DNA from 4 places in the Micromonospora sp. NPDC047812 genome. Region 1 is predicted to be linked to each of the others. Evidence: riboswitches for the same ligand, from Rfam matches in the RefSeq annotation. Region 1 holds a riboswitch; each other region holds the start of a gene.
What was found. A riboswitch is a leader RNA that binds a small molecule or an ion and turns the genes downstream of it on or off. The one in region 1 is predicted to bind cyclic di-AMP.
Positions count from the first base shown of each region.

Region 1 (3,158 bases):
CCAGCGGGATGTTGTACGCCCGAGCCAGGTGGCGGACCAGCTTGGCGGAGGTGCGGTACATCGCCTCGGTGTACCAGGTGCCGTGCCCGGCGAAGCCCTCGTGCTCCAGGCCGATGGACTTGGAGTTCACGTACCAGTTGCCGGCGTGCCAGCCGACGTCCTTGGTCTTGATGTGCTGGGCGATGTGCCCGTCCACCGAGCGCAGGGTGTAGTGCCAGCCCACCCGCTTCGGGTCCTTGACCAGGTTGACGCTGGGACCGAAGTAGCCCTCGGTGTCGTGGATGACGATGTACTCGATCTTCTGCTGCGCGGGCCGGTTCCCCAGGTCGTGGTTGCCGTAGTCGCCGAGCGTGGGGCCGTACTGCTGGTAGGGGGCCGGGATCCACTCGCAGGAGATGTCGCTCGGGCACTCCAGCCCGTCGGGCCGGGTGAGCTTGCGCAGGCGCAGCCGGTCCAGCCAGGAGCGGTCCGGCTGGATCGCGCGGCCGGCCAGCGTGACCCGCTGTCCGTCGTCGGTCACCCGGCTGTCGCCCGTGGCGATGGTGGCGTACACCTCGTTGGCGAAGGCCGCCGCGGCGTCGGCGCTGTCCGCGCCGGAGTACCGGGCCACCGCGCCGTACCAGGCCGCCGGGTCGGTGTCGGCTCCGACCGGGGCGCCGATCTCCTTCTGGTACGCGGCCAGCAGCGCCGCGCCGCCCCGGATGTTCGCCGTGACGTCCGTCCGCAGCGCCTCCTCGCTGGCGCCGGTCAGACCGGCGGCGGCGTCGACGGTCCGGAGTGCGGCCTCGGCGGGCGGCGGGGTGGCCGGCGGCTCGTGGGCCTCGGCCAGGGACGGGCGGGAGTCGTCGCCGCGCGGGTCCTCGGTGCCCTCGTCGTGGTGCGTGCCGCCGGACATGGCGGCGACGTGCTCGGCGTCGGTGAGGTGCATCGGTCCGTAGCCGCCGCTGGTGCTCGGCGTTCCGGCGTTGGTGTCCCAGCGGGACTGCAGGTAGGAGACCCCGAGCAGGACGCTCTCCGGCACGCCGTACTCGGCCGCCGCGGCGGCGTACTGCTGCTGCCGGTCGTCCACCGGCGCTGCTGCGGCGGCGGATCCGGCGGCGGTGAGCGGCGTCGCCGCCATGGCGGCGGCCACGGCGGCGGCCAGCAGGACGCGTCTGCTCCTCGATGTCGCTGACAGGTGCATCAGACCCCCAGTTCGGACGGGCGAAGTTGGGGCCACCTTCGCCCCGCCCGCCGCCTCTGGTCAATACCTTTCCGTCAGACACTTTAAAAGGAAGGAAATCTTCGTCGTCCGGGTTGCGGATCCGTCCGGTCCCGGTGGGTACGGAGTGTCACCGCCCGCAGGGTTGCGGATCGATAACGGTCGTCTCTACTCTGGTCCTTCGTCGGCCGGTGACAATCCGTCCAACCAGGGCGGTGACGGTCCGACACCGCCGAGTCGCTCCCGAGCGAGCCGGGGACCCAGGTTCCCCGGGGTGAATCCGCGATCCTGCGGTAGGGCGCCCCTTCCCGCCCGAACCCGTCAGCTAACCCGGTAGGCGGTCCGGAAGAAGGAGTACGAAGCCCGGTGGCACACCATGCCCCGCGGCCACCGTCGACCCGGTCGGCCCTCGCCGACCCGGTGACGGCTGCGCCGCGCCCACGCTGGTACCGCTGCACCACCGCCCTCGCCGCCCTGGCCGCGTTCGCCGTCGTCCTGACCGGCGGCGCCACGGCGGCCCACGCCGAACCGACGGTCGCCGAGATCGAGCGGCAGATCGACGAGGACTGGAACAAGCTCGAACCGGTCATCGAACGGCACAACGCCACCCGACAGGGCCTGGCCGCCAGGCGGAAGCAGGCTGACGCGCTCGCCGCGCAGATCGGGCCGCTGGAGAAGCAGGTCGACCAGGCGATGGAGAAGGTGGGCGCGCTGGCCGCCCGCGCCTACAAGGGCGAGAACGTCTCCGCCGTCAACGCCCTGCTGGGCAGCCGATCACCGAGCGAGATGGTCGGGCAGCTCGAACTGCTCGACCGGTTCGCCCAGCACCAGCAGCAGGACGTGCGGCAGGTCGCCGAGCTGCGCGACCGGCTGGCCGCGAAGAAGGCGCCGCTGGACGAGATGGTCGTCCAGCTCAGCCGCACCGAGGCCCAGCTCGCGGCGAAGAAGAAGCAGATCAACGCCGAGATCGACCGGTTGCAGAAGCTGCGGCTGCGGATCTACGGCAACGGCGGCGGCGGGCCGCTGCGCCCCGCACCCTGCCCCGCCGGCTATCCCGGCGGCGCGGCCGGCACCGCCGTGAAGTTCGCCTGTGCGCAGATCGGCAAGCCCTACGTCTGGGGCGCCGAGGGGCCGAACTCGTACGACTGCTCCGGCCTGATGCTCGCCGCCTGGGCGAAGGCCGGGGTCTCGCTGCCGCACAACGCCGCGCAGCAGCGCCGGGCCACCGCGACCGTCAGCCGGGGCGAGCTGCGCCCGGGTGACCTCGTCTTCTACTACAGCGACCTGCACCACGTCGGCATGTACGTCGGCGGGGGCTGGGTGGTGCACGCCTCCCGTGCCGGGGTGCCGATCAAGATGAAGAAGGTCGACGACGGCCCGATCCACAGCTACGGCCGGCCCGGCTGAGCCGGCGGGACGGCCCCTCCCGACGCCTCCGGTGCGGGAAGGGGCCCGTCCCGGCCCGCTGCGTCCGGGTCAGCGGGTCGGCCAGGTGCGCCAGTGCTGCCAGGAACGGCTCGGGGTCGGCCCGCGCTGCCCCTGGTAGCGCGAGCCGTAGACGGCCGAGCCGTACGGGTGCTGCGCCGGCGACGAGAGCCGGAAGATGCAGAGTTGCCCGATCTTCATGCCCGGCCAGAGGGTGATCGGCAGGTTGGCCACGTTGGACAGTTCGAGGGTCACGTGACCGGAGAAGCCCGGGTCGATGAAGCCCGCCGTGGAGTGGGTGAGCAGGCCGAGCCGGCCCAGTGAGCTCTTTCCTTCGAGGCGGCCGGCGAGCTGGTCGCCGAGCGTGATCACCTCCAGCGTCGAGGCGAGCACGAACTCGCCCGGATGCAGCACGTACGGCTCGCCCTCCGGCACCTCGACCATCGACGTGAGGTCGTCCTGCTGCTGCGCGGGGTCGATGTGGGTGTAGAGGTGGTTGTTGAAGACCCGGAAGAGCTTGTCCAGGCGTACG
Region 1 covers NZ_JBEYRY010000002.1:1,216,283-1,219,440, reverse strand. The annotation lists gene AB0883_RS13505 (peptidoglycan recognition family protein) at 1-1,183, opposite strand, end outside; cyclic di-AMP (ydaO/yuaA leader) riboswitch at 1,422-1,555, shown strand; gene AB0883_RS13500 (NlpC/P60 family protein) at 1,568-2,608, shown strand; gene dcd (dCTP deaminase) at 2,678-3,158, opposite strand, start outside.

Region 2 (3,158 bases), on a different contig from region 1:
CGGTGCCCCGCCGCGACGAGGTGGCCGGCTGGCTGGGCGGGCTCGGCGCGCCGCGCCTACAGGTGGTGACCAGCCTGGAGGCCAAGGGCATGGAGTACGACGGGGTCGTCCTCGTCGCCCCGAGCGAGATCCGGGCCGACCCGGGGTCGGGGGTACGGACGCTCTACGTGGCGCTGTCCCGGGCCACCCAGCGGCTGACCACCGTCGACCCGATCGGCTGAGGACCCGTTACTTGCATACATAGCGATGTCAGCATAAATTGAACGCGAATCCGGACCCCGAGAGGGAGGATGGGCGCGTGGGCGCAGGTCATGACCATCATCACGGGTCGGTGGCGAACGCCGCGCACCGCCACCGGGGCCGGCTCTGGGCGGCGTTCGGGCTGCTCGTCGGCCTGATGGTGGTGGAGGCGGTGGCGGCCTTCCGCACCGGCTCACTGGCCCTGCTGAGCGACGCCGGGCACATGTTCACCGACGTGCTCGGCATCGGCATGGCGCTCGCGGCGATCGCCGCCACCCGCCGGGCGGGCGCCGACCCGCAGCGCACCTTCGGCCTCTACCGGCTGGAGGTGCTGGCCGCGCTGGCCAACGCCGCGCTGCTCTCCGGGGTCGCGGTCTACGTCGTGATCGAGGCGGTGCGCCGCTTCGGCGACCCGCCCGAGGTGCTGGCCGGCCCGATGCTCGTGGTCGCCGTGCTCGGCCTGCTCGCCAACGTCGGCGCCTTCGCGCTGCTGCGCTCCGGGGCGAAGGAGAGCATCAACGTCCACGGCGCGTACCTGGAGGTGCTCGGCGACCTGTTGGGGTCACTCGGGGTGATCGGGGCGGCGCTACTGATCGTCACCACCGGCTGGTGGTGGGCGGACCCGCTGGTGGCGGTCGGAATCGGCGTGTTCATCCTGCCGCGCACCTGGCGGCTCGGGCGGGCCGCGCTGCGCATCCTGGTGCAGGCCGCGCCGGAGCACCTCCAGGTCACCGCGGTGCACGACCGGCTGGCCGCCGTGCCCGGCGTCGCCGAGGTGCACGACCTGCACGTCTGGACGCTGACTTCCGGGATGGAGGTGGCCTCGGCGCACCTGACCATGGCCCCCGGCGCGGAGGTCGGGGCGGTGCTGGGCGCCGCCCGCGCCGCGCTGCACGACGACTTCCAGATCGAGCACGCCACGTTGCAGATCGAGCCGGGAGCGTCGCCCGGGGCCTGTGGGGCGGTCGAGTGGTAATGAGGACAACCTTAAATCTGGGAGAGTATTGTGGCCTTATGCCGGATTTGACTGTTAGTGGACGCACACCGTCCGTCACCTGCGGTGCACCAGTCACACCGGCACCGGTAGGCTCGGCTTCGGCCTCCGCCAGGCGGCACCCACCGGTGCCGGCGGTGGCCGCCGCCTAATCGCCCGACGGGGCGAACCGGGGAACCAAGTTCGTGGGGTGCATCCGCGTCAGCGGTAGGGATCTTCCGTCCCGAACCCGTCAGCTAACCCGGTCGGCGGCTGACGGAAGGACACGTGTATGCCAGTGATGGCACCCGTACGACGACGTGCCGCCCGCGCGGCGGCCCTGATCGCCACGATGCTCGCTCTCGGCGCCGCGGTGGCCCCGGTCACCGCCGTCCCGGCGGCGGCCGCCACCCGCGCCGGCCTGCTCGCCGCGGCTCCCGGCCAGGACGAGGAGGGCGGCACGCCCGCCCTGCGGGCCCAACTGGAGGCCGCCAGCAAGGGCTATCTCGACGCCAAGCGCGCCCTGGACACGTCGGCCAAGCGGCAGCAGCAGCTCGCCGCGCAGCTCAAGACCACCGAGGTCGAGCTGACCGCGCGCACCGCCAAGGTCGGCGAGATCGCCGGGGCCGCCTACCGCACCGGCCGGCTCAGCGTGGCGTCCGCCCTGCTCAACAGCAGCTCGCCGGACGGCTTCATGGACCGCGCCGCCGCCCTCGACGCGGTGGCCGCCAAGGAGGACCGGGCCCTGCGCGAGCTCCAGGAGACCCGGGACGAGGCCACCCGCACCAAGCTGGCCCTGGACGGCGAGATCCGGGAGCAGCGCAAGCAGGTCAGCGTGATGGCCAAGCGCAAGGAGCAGGCCGAACGGGCGCTGACGGTCGCCAACCGCGAGCAGCAGCAGCGGCAGCAGTCCGCGCGCGGCGGCTCCTCGCCGGGCGGCACGTCGAGCAAGACGGCGAAGGCGGCGCCACGCAACTCCGACGGCTCCTGGCCGCGCGAGTCGTGCAGCGTCAACGACCCCACCCCCGCCAACGGCTGCATCACCCCGCGCACCCTGCACGCGCTCAACCAGGCCAAGGCGGCGGGCTTCACCCGCTACGTCTCCTGCTACCGCCCCGGCGGCTCGGGCGAGCACCCGAAGGGCCGGGCCTGCGACTTCGCGGCCCAGAAGGGCGGCTTCGGCGGCGACGCCACGGGCGGCGACCGGACGTACGGCAACAACCTGTCGGCGTACTTCGTGCGCAACGCCGACCGGCTCGCCGTGCTCTACGTGATCTGGTACCGGCAGATCTGGCTGCCGAGCAGCGGGTGGAAGTCGTACAGCGGAGCCAACGGCGACCCGTCCAGCGACCACACCAACCACGTGCACCTGTCGGTCTACTGACGCCCGCGCCCCGGCGCCCCGCCCGTCGCGGGGCCGCCGGGGCGCGACGGCGCCCGTCGCCTCCGGCCGGACCTGGCTGCTTCGCGCTCAGCCGGCCGGCGTCCCCGGCGGCTTCGTGTCGAGGGCCGCGGCGAGGCGCGCGGCCAGCCCGAGGTGGGCGGCGCGGGCCTGGCGGAACGCGTAGCCGAAGAGCGGCGCGGGCGCGGCGAGGGTGATCTCGACCTCGATGCGGACCACGCCGTCGGGCTCCGCCCGCAGCCGGGTGTGGTTGCGCACCGTGGTGGCCGGCCACTGGCGGGCCACGGTGACGATCTCGTCCGGATCGTCGACGAGGACGTCGGCGCGGTAGGTGATCGGCAGGCGCACCGGCCCGGCGGCCAGCCGATCGGTGATGGCGTAGCTGGCGCGCGCACCGGGACGGGGCGGCACCCGACGGACCCGGACGATCAGCGGGTGCAGGTCCTCCTGCCGGGCGGGGTCGGCGAGCAGCGCCGCGGCCTCCGCGAGGGAGCAGCGCGCCTGGACGGTGTAGCTGAAGGAACTTCGCCTGAGCACGCCGTC
Region 2 covers NZ_JBEYRY010000003.1:106,329-109,486, reverse strand. The annotation lists gene AB0883_RS15490 (AAA family ATPase) at 1-221, shown strand, start outside; gene AB0883_RS15485 (cation diffusion facilitator family transporter) at 299-1,216, shown strand; cyclic di-AMP (ydaO/yuaA leader) riboswitch at 1,370-1,501, shown strand; gene AB0883_RS15480 (hypothetical protein) at 1,515-2,597, shown strand; gene AB0883_RS15475 (SRPBCC family protein) at 2,685-3,152, opposite strand.
Region 2: it holds a riboswitch for cyclic di-AMP, as region 1 does, so the genes downstream of both, AB0883_RS15480 (hypothetical protein) here and AB0883_RS13500 (NlpC/P60 family protein) in region 1, are expected to answer to the same signal.

Region 3 (3,158 bases), on a different contig from region 1:
ACCTCAGGTTGGGGTCGAGGAGGAGACGTACGTGCTGGTGACCCTGCGGATCGTCGGGATGCCGGCATGAACGACGCCGCGACCGCCGCGCCGGCCGTCCGGCCCGCGTCCCCGGCCAGCCGCCTGCCGTCGCTGACCGGGCTGCGCTGGGTCGCCGCCCTGCTCGTCTTCGGGTTCCACGTCGCGACGATGGGCATCATCGCCGAGCCCGGCCAGAAGGCCGTCGTGGACTGGGCCTTCGCCCTCGGCCTGTCGGGCGTGCAGTTCTTCTTCATCCTCAGCGGCTTCGTGCTGGTCTGGTCGGCCCGACCCACCGACACCCGTCGGGCGTTCTGGCGGCGCCGGGTGGCCAAGATCTGGCCGAGCCACGTGGTGCTGTGGGCGGTGGCCCTGGCGGTCGCGGCCTGGTTCGCCGACCCCGTGGACCGGTTCGTCGCGGTGGAGAACCTGTTCCTCCTCCAGGCGTGGGACCCCCGGCCGGGCCACTTCTACAGCATCAACACCGTCAGCTGGTCGCTGTCCTGCGAGTTCTTCTTCTACCTCTGCCTGCCGTTGGCGCTGCCGCTGATCCGCCGGGCCCGGCCGTGGGCGCTGTGGGCCGTCGTGGTCGCGGTGCCGCTGCTCATCCTGGCGCTCTGGCCGGCCCAGGCGCTGGTGCCGGAGGAGAGCCGCTGGTGGTTCACCCAGATCTTCCCGCCGGTGCGGTCGCTGGAGTTCTGGATGGGCGTGGCCGCCGCCGAGCTGATGCGGCGCGGCCGGTGGCGTGGACCGGGCCTGCCGCTGGCCAGCCTGATCTTCGTGGCGACCTGGGTGGTCGCCGCGCAGTGGGTCCGCGCCGAGCTGTGGGCGGCGCTGCTCTCGGTGGCGTACATCCTGGTCATCGCCGCGGCGGCGGACGCGGACGTGCGCGGGCGGCGCTCGCCGTGGCGGTCCCGTCCGATGGTCTGGCTCGGTGAGGTCTCCTTCGCCTTCTACCTGGTGCACGTCCTGGTGATGATCACCGTTTTGCGGCTCACCGGCGACTGGGGCGTCGGCTTCACCGGCTGGTGGGGGCCGGCGGTGGTGCTCGGCTTCCTGCTGGTCAACCTGGCCCTGGCCGGCCTGTTGCACCGGGTCGTCGAGACGCCGATGATGCGGTTGCTCACCCCGCGCAGGCCGGCCCGGGCGATGCCGCGGGACGGGGGCGACGCCGGGACGCACTCCGGCGGCCCCGGGGCGACGCCGCCGGGGGAGCGGGGCAACGCCGTGCCGCGCCCCCGGGCCGCCGATCCGCGCGACGACCACCGACCGGCGTACGCCGACCAGCGCTGACCGCCCCGGCGACCGCAGTGCCCGCCGACGAAATCCCGACCGTTTCGGTGACGCCGGTCACCACGTCGGCGAACCGGTCATCCGGCGCGGCCCGGTCGATTCCCTCCGGCGTTTCGGCGCCGTTGTCCGCCACTCGTCCCGTTGTCACCCGCAGGTGCCCGCAGAAACGGTCGTCCCATTGAGTCGCGTCAGTGGCGAAGTGCCCGCAAAAATTGTCTCCCGATCAGGGTTTAGGCAGGTGGGACGGGGTTGGCAGGGCGCGGGCCGGCCAGTAATGTCGGCGCGTCCGGTGCGGTACCCGATCGCCAGAGGCGACGCCGCGCCGACCCGCCTAATCGTGCACGACGAACCGGGGACCCAGTGCTTGTTGGGGTGAATCCGTGGGCCGTGGGCCCGTGGTAGGGCGTTCTTCCCGCCCGAATCCGTCAGCTAACCCGGTCGGCGGTGTCGGAAGGAGTTCCATCCTCATGCCACACCCGTCCACCCCTCGGTCGTTCCGCCGTCTCCACGGCGCCGCGGTGCCCGCGCTCGTCCGCCCGCAGGTCACGAGCTGACCCACCGGTCACCGTCCGTCGCCCGGCATCCCGGGCGCATTCCCTGAGTGGCCCACCACCCGCCCGGACGCCCGTCCGCGCGGTCGGTCCGCCCTGCCCTCGGCGCGGACCGACGGTCGCTCACCCCCGAGCCCGTGGAGGAAACCGTGAAGCACCACCTCAAGCGACAGCTGCGTCGCCTCACGTCCGAGCGTCCGTACCAGTTGGCCGCCGCGTCCGCCGCGGCGCTCGTGCTGGCGTCGGGCACGGGCGCGCTGCTGGCCGGAGCCGACGAGGCCCCCGCCGCAGCGCAGGCCCCGGTGGCCGCGACCGAACTGCGGGACGACACCGCGGCCTCGCGCAGCCAGGCCAGGGTCGCGACCGCCCCGTCCAGCGCCGCCCCGGCCGCCTCCAGCGCCGCCCCGTCGGCCAGCGCCTCCAGCGCCGCCCCGGACCCGGACCTGACCCGCAAGCCGGAGCCGCCGAAGCCCCCGGCCGCCAAGACCCTGGACTACGACTACCAGGCCCAGACCACCTTCTACAACTGTGGTCCGGCGGCCGTCCGGCACGCCCTCAGCGCCGCCGGCATCGCGCGCAGCCAGGACGCCCTCGGTGCCCAGCTGGGTACCGACCAGATGGGCACCGACTCGGCCCAGGACACCACCCGCGTGCTGAACGCGGTGGTGAAGGGCGACCCGTACCGGACCCGGATGATCCCTGGTGGCGCGGCCACCCCGGCCCAGATGGACCGGCTCCAGGCCGACGTCGTCGCGGCCATCGCCGACGGGCGGGGCGTCGTGGTCAACGTCGCCGGCAGCGCCACGGACACCGACGGCGGCTGGCACTCCTTCCCCGGCGGCCACTACATCGCCGTGGTCGGCTACCAGGACGAGGGGCGGCTGGTGAAGATCGCCGACTCGGCGAACCCGGCGACCGCCTCGTACTGGATCAGCACCATCGCCCTGGCGAACTGGGCCGCCACCCGCGGCTACTCCGCCTGAGCGACACCGTCGGGCGTCGGCCTCCGGATTCCGGGGGCCGACGCCCGATGTCGTGTCCGGGTCACGGCCCTCGCCCACGGCGTCCGGTGGGTGGCACACTGCGCCCATGGTCGATGAATCGGGTGACCGGGACGGCCGGCGGGTGCTCCTGCTGCTGCACGGCATGGGTGCGACCGGCGACGTGTGGCTGCCCTGGGCGCCGCTGCTCGAGCGTCGGTGGACGGGACGGTGGCTGGCGCCGGACCTCGCCGGTCACGGCTGGTCGCCGCCGCTGCCGGAGTACTCGTTCCCGGGGCTGGCCGCGCGGATCGCC
Region 3 covers NZ_JBEYRY010000001.1:633,708-636,865, forward strand. The annotation lists gene AB0883_RS02875 (acyltransferase) at 67-1,311, shown strand; cyclic di-AMP (ydaO/yuaA leader) riboswitch at 1,630-1,770, shown strand; gene AB0883_RS02880 (C39 family peptidase) at 2,000-2,845, shown strand; gene AB0883_RS02885 (alpha/beta hydrolase) at 2,952-3,158, shown strand, end outside.
Region 3: it holds a riboswitch for cyclic di-AMP, as region 1 does, so the genes downstream of both, AB0883_RS02880 (C39 family peptidase) here and AB0883_RS13500 (NlpC/P60 family protein) in region 1, are expected to answer to the same signal.

Region 4 (3,158 bases), 490 kb from region 1:
ATATGAAATGCATATCACGCATACCTTGACGTATCTTGCAGTGCGTGTGACGGTGGTGGCAGCCCGCGTCCAGCGTCGGCCCGGGTGACCAGGCCGTTCACGTGCGGAGCGAGGTGTGGGATGAGTCGTCCCGGATCGCCAGGAACCCAACCGGGCCCGGAGCGGACGCTCCCGGTGTCGACCACGGGTGGAGCCCCGGCCGACGCCGGCACCACGTTCACCGTCCCTGCGAGTCCCGAGCAGGCGCTCGCCGAGCTGCACGCCGGCAACCGGCGGTTCGTGACCGGCGCCCCGCGCCACCCCAACCAGGACGCCGGGCACCGCGCCGCGGTCGCCGACGGGCAGCACCCCTTCGCGGTGATCGTCGGCTGTTCCGACTCCCGGCTCGCCGCCGAGATCATCTTCGACCGTGGCCTCGGTGACCTCTTCGTGGTCCGCACCGCCGGGCACACCATCGGCCCCGAGGTGCTGGGCAGCGTGGAGTACGCCGTCACGGTCCTGGGCACGCCGCTGGTGGTGGTGCTCGGGCACGACTCCTGCGGGGCCGTCCAGGCGGCGCGTACGGCGGACGCCACCGGCACCCAGCCGGTCGGGCACCTGTGCGCCGTGGTGGACGCCGTGGTGCCGAGCCTGCGCCGGGCCGCCGCCGAGGGGGTGGACGACATCGACCGGATCGTCGACATCCACATCGCGCACACCGTCGAGGCGATGCTGGGCCGCTCCGCCGTGCTCGCCGCGGAGGTGGCCGCCGGCCGCTGCGGGGTGGTCGGCATGTCGTACCGGCTGACCGCCGGCGAGGTGCGGACGGTGGCCTCGGTGCCCGCCCGTGCGGCCGACGCGCCGGAGCCGGCGGCCAGCGCCGCGCTCGCCTGACCTCGCCCGCCGGCAGATCGTCGCGGCGGGCCCGCACGACGGCAGAGGGCCGCTCCCGCGTCCGGCGGGGGCGGCCCTCTGTGTGCGTGTGGTCCGGCTAGAGCAGTGACACGTGGACGTGGTCGGTGTGGTTCGACGGCCCGCTGTAGGACTTCCAGCCCGTCGCCGGGAACCAGATCTGTCGGTTCCAGATCACGTAGTAGATGCCGAGCCGGTCGGCGTTGCGGACCAGGAACGCGGTCAGGTTGTTGCCGTACATGTAGGTGTCGTCGTTGTGCCAGGGGGAGAAGCCGCTCCTCTGCAGCGACCAGTCGCAGGCCCGACCCTTCGGATGCTCGTACGGCCCGCCGGAGCGGTAACAGCCGACGAACCGGTTGAAGCCGGCCCGCTTGACCTCCTTGTACATGTGCAGCGTGCGCGCGGTGATGCAGCCGGAGGTGGTGGGGTCGTTCTCGGTGCAGGACAGGGGCTTCCAGTCGCCGTCGGCGGTACGACCCGGCGCCATCTTCGCCACCGGCGAGGTCGCCACCACCTTGCCGCTGGTCAGCCCCCTGCCGCCGACCAGCGCGAGCGCCTTCTCCGCCTCACGCTTGCCGCGCGCCATCTCGTTGGTGAGCTTCTGCTGCTCGCGGACCTCGGCGTCGAGCGCCAGCTTGGCCTGCTCGGCGCGGTCCTTGATCGCGTTCACCTCGGCCAGCTTCTTGGAGTTGACCAGGTTGAGCTCGTCGAGGGCGGCGGCGCGTTTGACGAACGAGTCGGGGCTGGTGGTGTCCAGCAGCATGGACACCGCGCCGATCCGCCCGGTGCGGTAGGACTGGGCGGCGATCTGGCTGACCTGGGGGGCCAGCGCGTCCAGCTCGGCCTGCGCCCGGTTGACCTCCAGGGCCAGTTCGAGCTGGCGTTCTTCCGATTTCTTCAGCTTCGCCTTGGCCTGCACGTAGGACCGGTTGCGGGCCTCGATGAGGTCGTCGAGCAGCTTGGGCTCGTCGTCCCCGTGCCCGGAGGGCTTGGGCGGGGTGGGCGCGGCCGCCGCCGGGAGCGGCCCGGCGAAGACCGCCAGGGCGGCGAGTACGGCCACCACGGGCGTCAACCAGCGGCGTAGGGGTGCCGTCACAGTTTTCCCTTCCGTCGACCGCCGACCGGGTTAGCTGACGGGTTCGGGGCGGAAGTGGCCCCTACCGCTGTCGCGGATTCACCCCACGTACCTGGGTCCCCGGTTCGCCTCGCGGCGATTGGGCGGCGGCACCGCAGGCGCCGCTGCGCGCCTTCGGCGGTGACCGGCAGCGAGGTTACCCGAGAACACTCCCGGGGATCTACGTCCCTAAGCCGACTAAATGCGTTATTTCGTAATGGCGGACGGTGAGCAGTGACGCGTTTATCAGGCCGTACGTCCTGTTCGGTCACGCTGAGGAGTGTCACCATGCGGTGTCCGTGCTCCTGTCCCGGTCGGGCCATCCGGCGGGAGCGGCGGACGGCGTGTCTGCGCGCGGCCCGCTGAGGGCCTCCAGCGCCTCGGACCGGTCGGCGGCCGGCCGGGGCGTCGGCGCGGGCGCGGCGCGGTCGGTGGCGTTCCCGCCGCGGCGGCCGGCCGTGGTCACCAGGGCCGCCAGCCCGGTGGTCAGTGGCACGGCGGCGATCAGGCCCAGGGTGGCGACCGCGCTGCGGACGATCTCCTGGGCGAGGAACTCGCTGGTGAGGAGTTGGGTCACCGCCCGCGAGTCGGCCGTCAGCAGGAGCAGCACCGGCAGGGAGGCGCCGGCGTACGCCAGCACGATGGTGTTCACCGTCGAGGCGATGTGCGCCCGGCCGACCCGGGTCGCCGCCCGGTAGAGCTGCGTCCGGGACAGCCCGGGGTTGGCGTGTGCCAGCTCGGTGACCGTGGCGGCCTGGGTCACCGTGACGTCGTCCAGCACGCCGAGGGAACCGATGATGATCCCGGCCAGCAGCAGCCCGTGCAGGTCGACGTCGGCCTGGTACATCGACAGCGTGGTGGCGTCCTCGGAGCCGAACCCGGTCAGGTGGGTCGCGGCGGTGGCGATCGTGCCGAGGACGCCGGTCAGCACCAGGCTGCCCAACGTGCCGAGCACGGCCACCGAGGTCTGCGCGGTCACGCCGTGGGTCAGGTAGAGCACCACGAACATGATCAGCGCGGCGCCGACGACCGCGACCAGCAGGGGCGGGCTCCCGGCGCCGATGCCCGGCAGCACGAAGGTCAGCAGGATGGCGAAGCTCGCCGCCAGGCCGGCCAGCGCGGCCAGCCCGCGCCACCGTCCGAAGGCGACGAT
Region 4 covers NZ_JBEYRY010000002.1:727,458-730,615, reverse strand. The annotation lists gene AB0883_RS11115 (carbonic anhydrase) at 121-873, shown strand; gene AB0883_RS11110 (hypothetical protein) at 971-1,987, opposite strand; cyclic di-AMP (ydaO/yuaA leader) riboswitch at 1,991-2,122, opposite strand; gene AB0883_RS11105 (YibE/F family protein) at 2,289-3,158, opposite strand, start outside.
Region 4: it holds a riboswitch for cyclic di-AMP, as region 1 does, so the genes downstream of both, AB0883_RS11110 (hypothetical protein) here and AB0883_RS13500 (NlpC/P60 family protein) in region 1, are expected to answer to the same signal.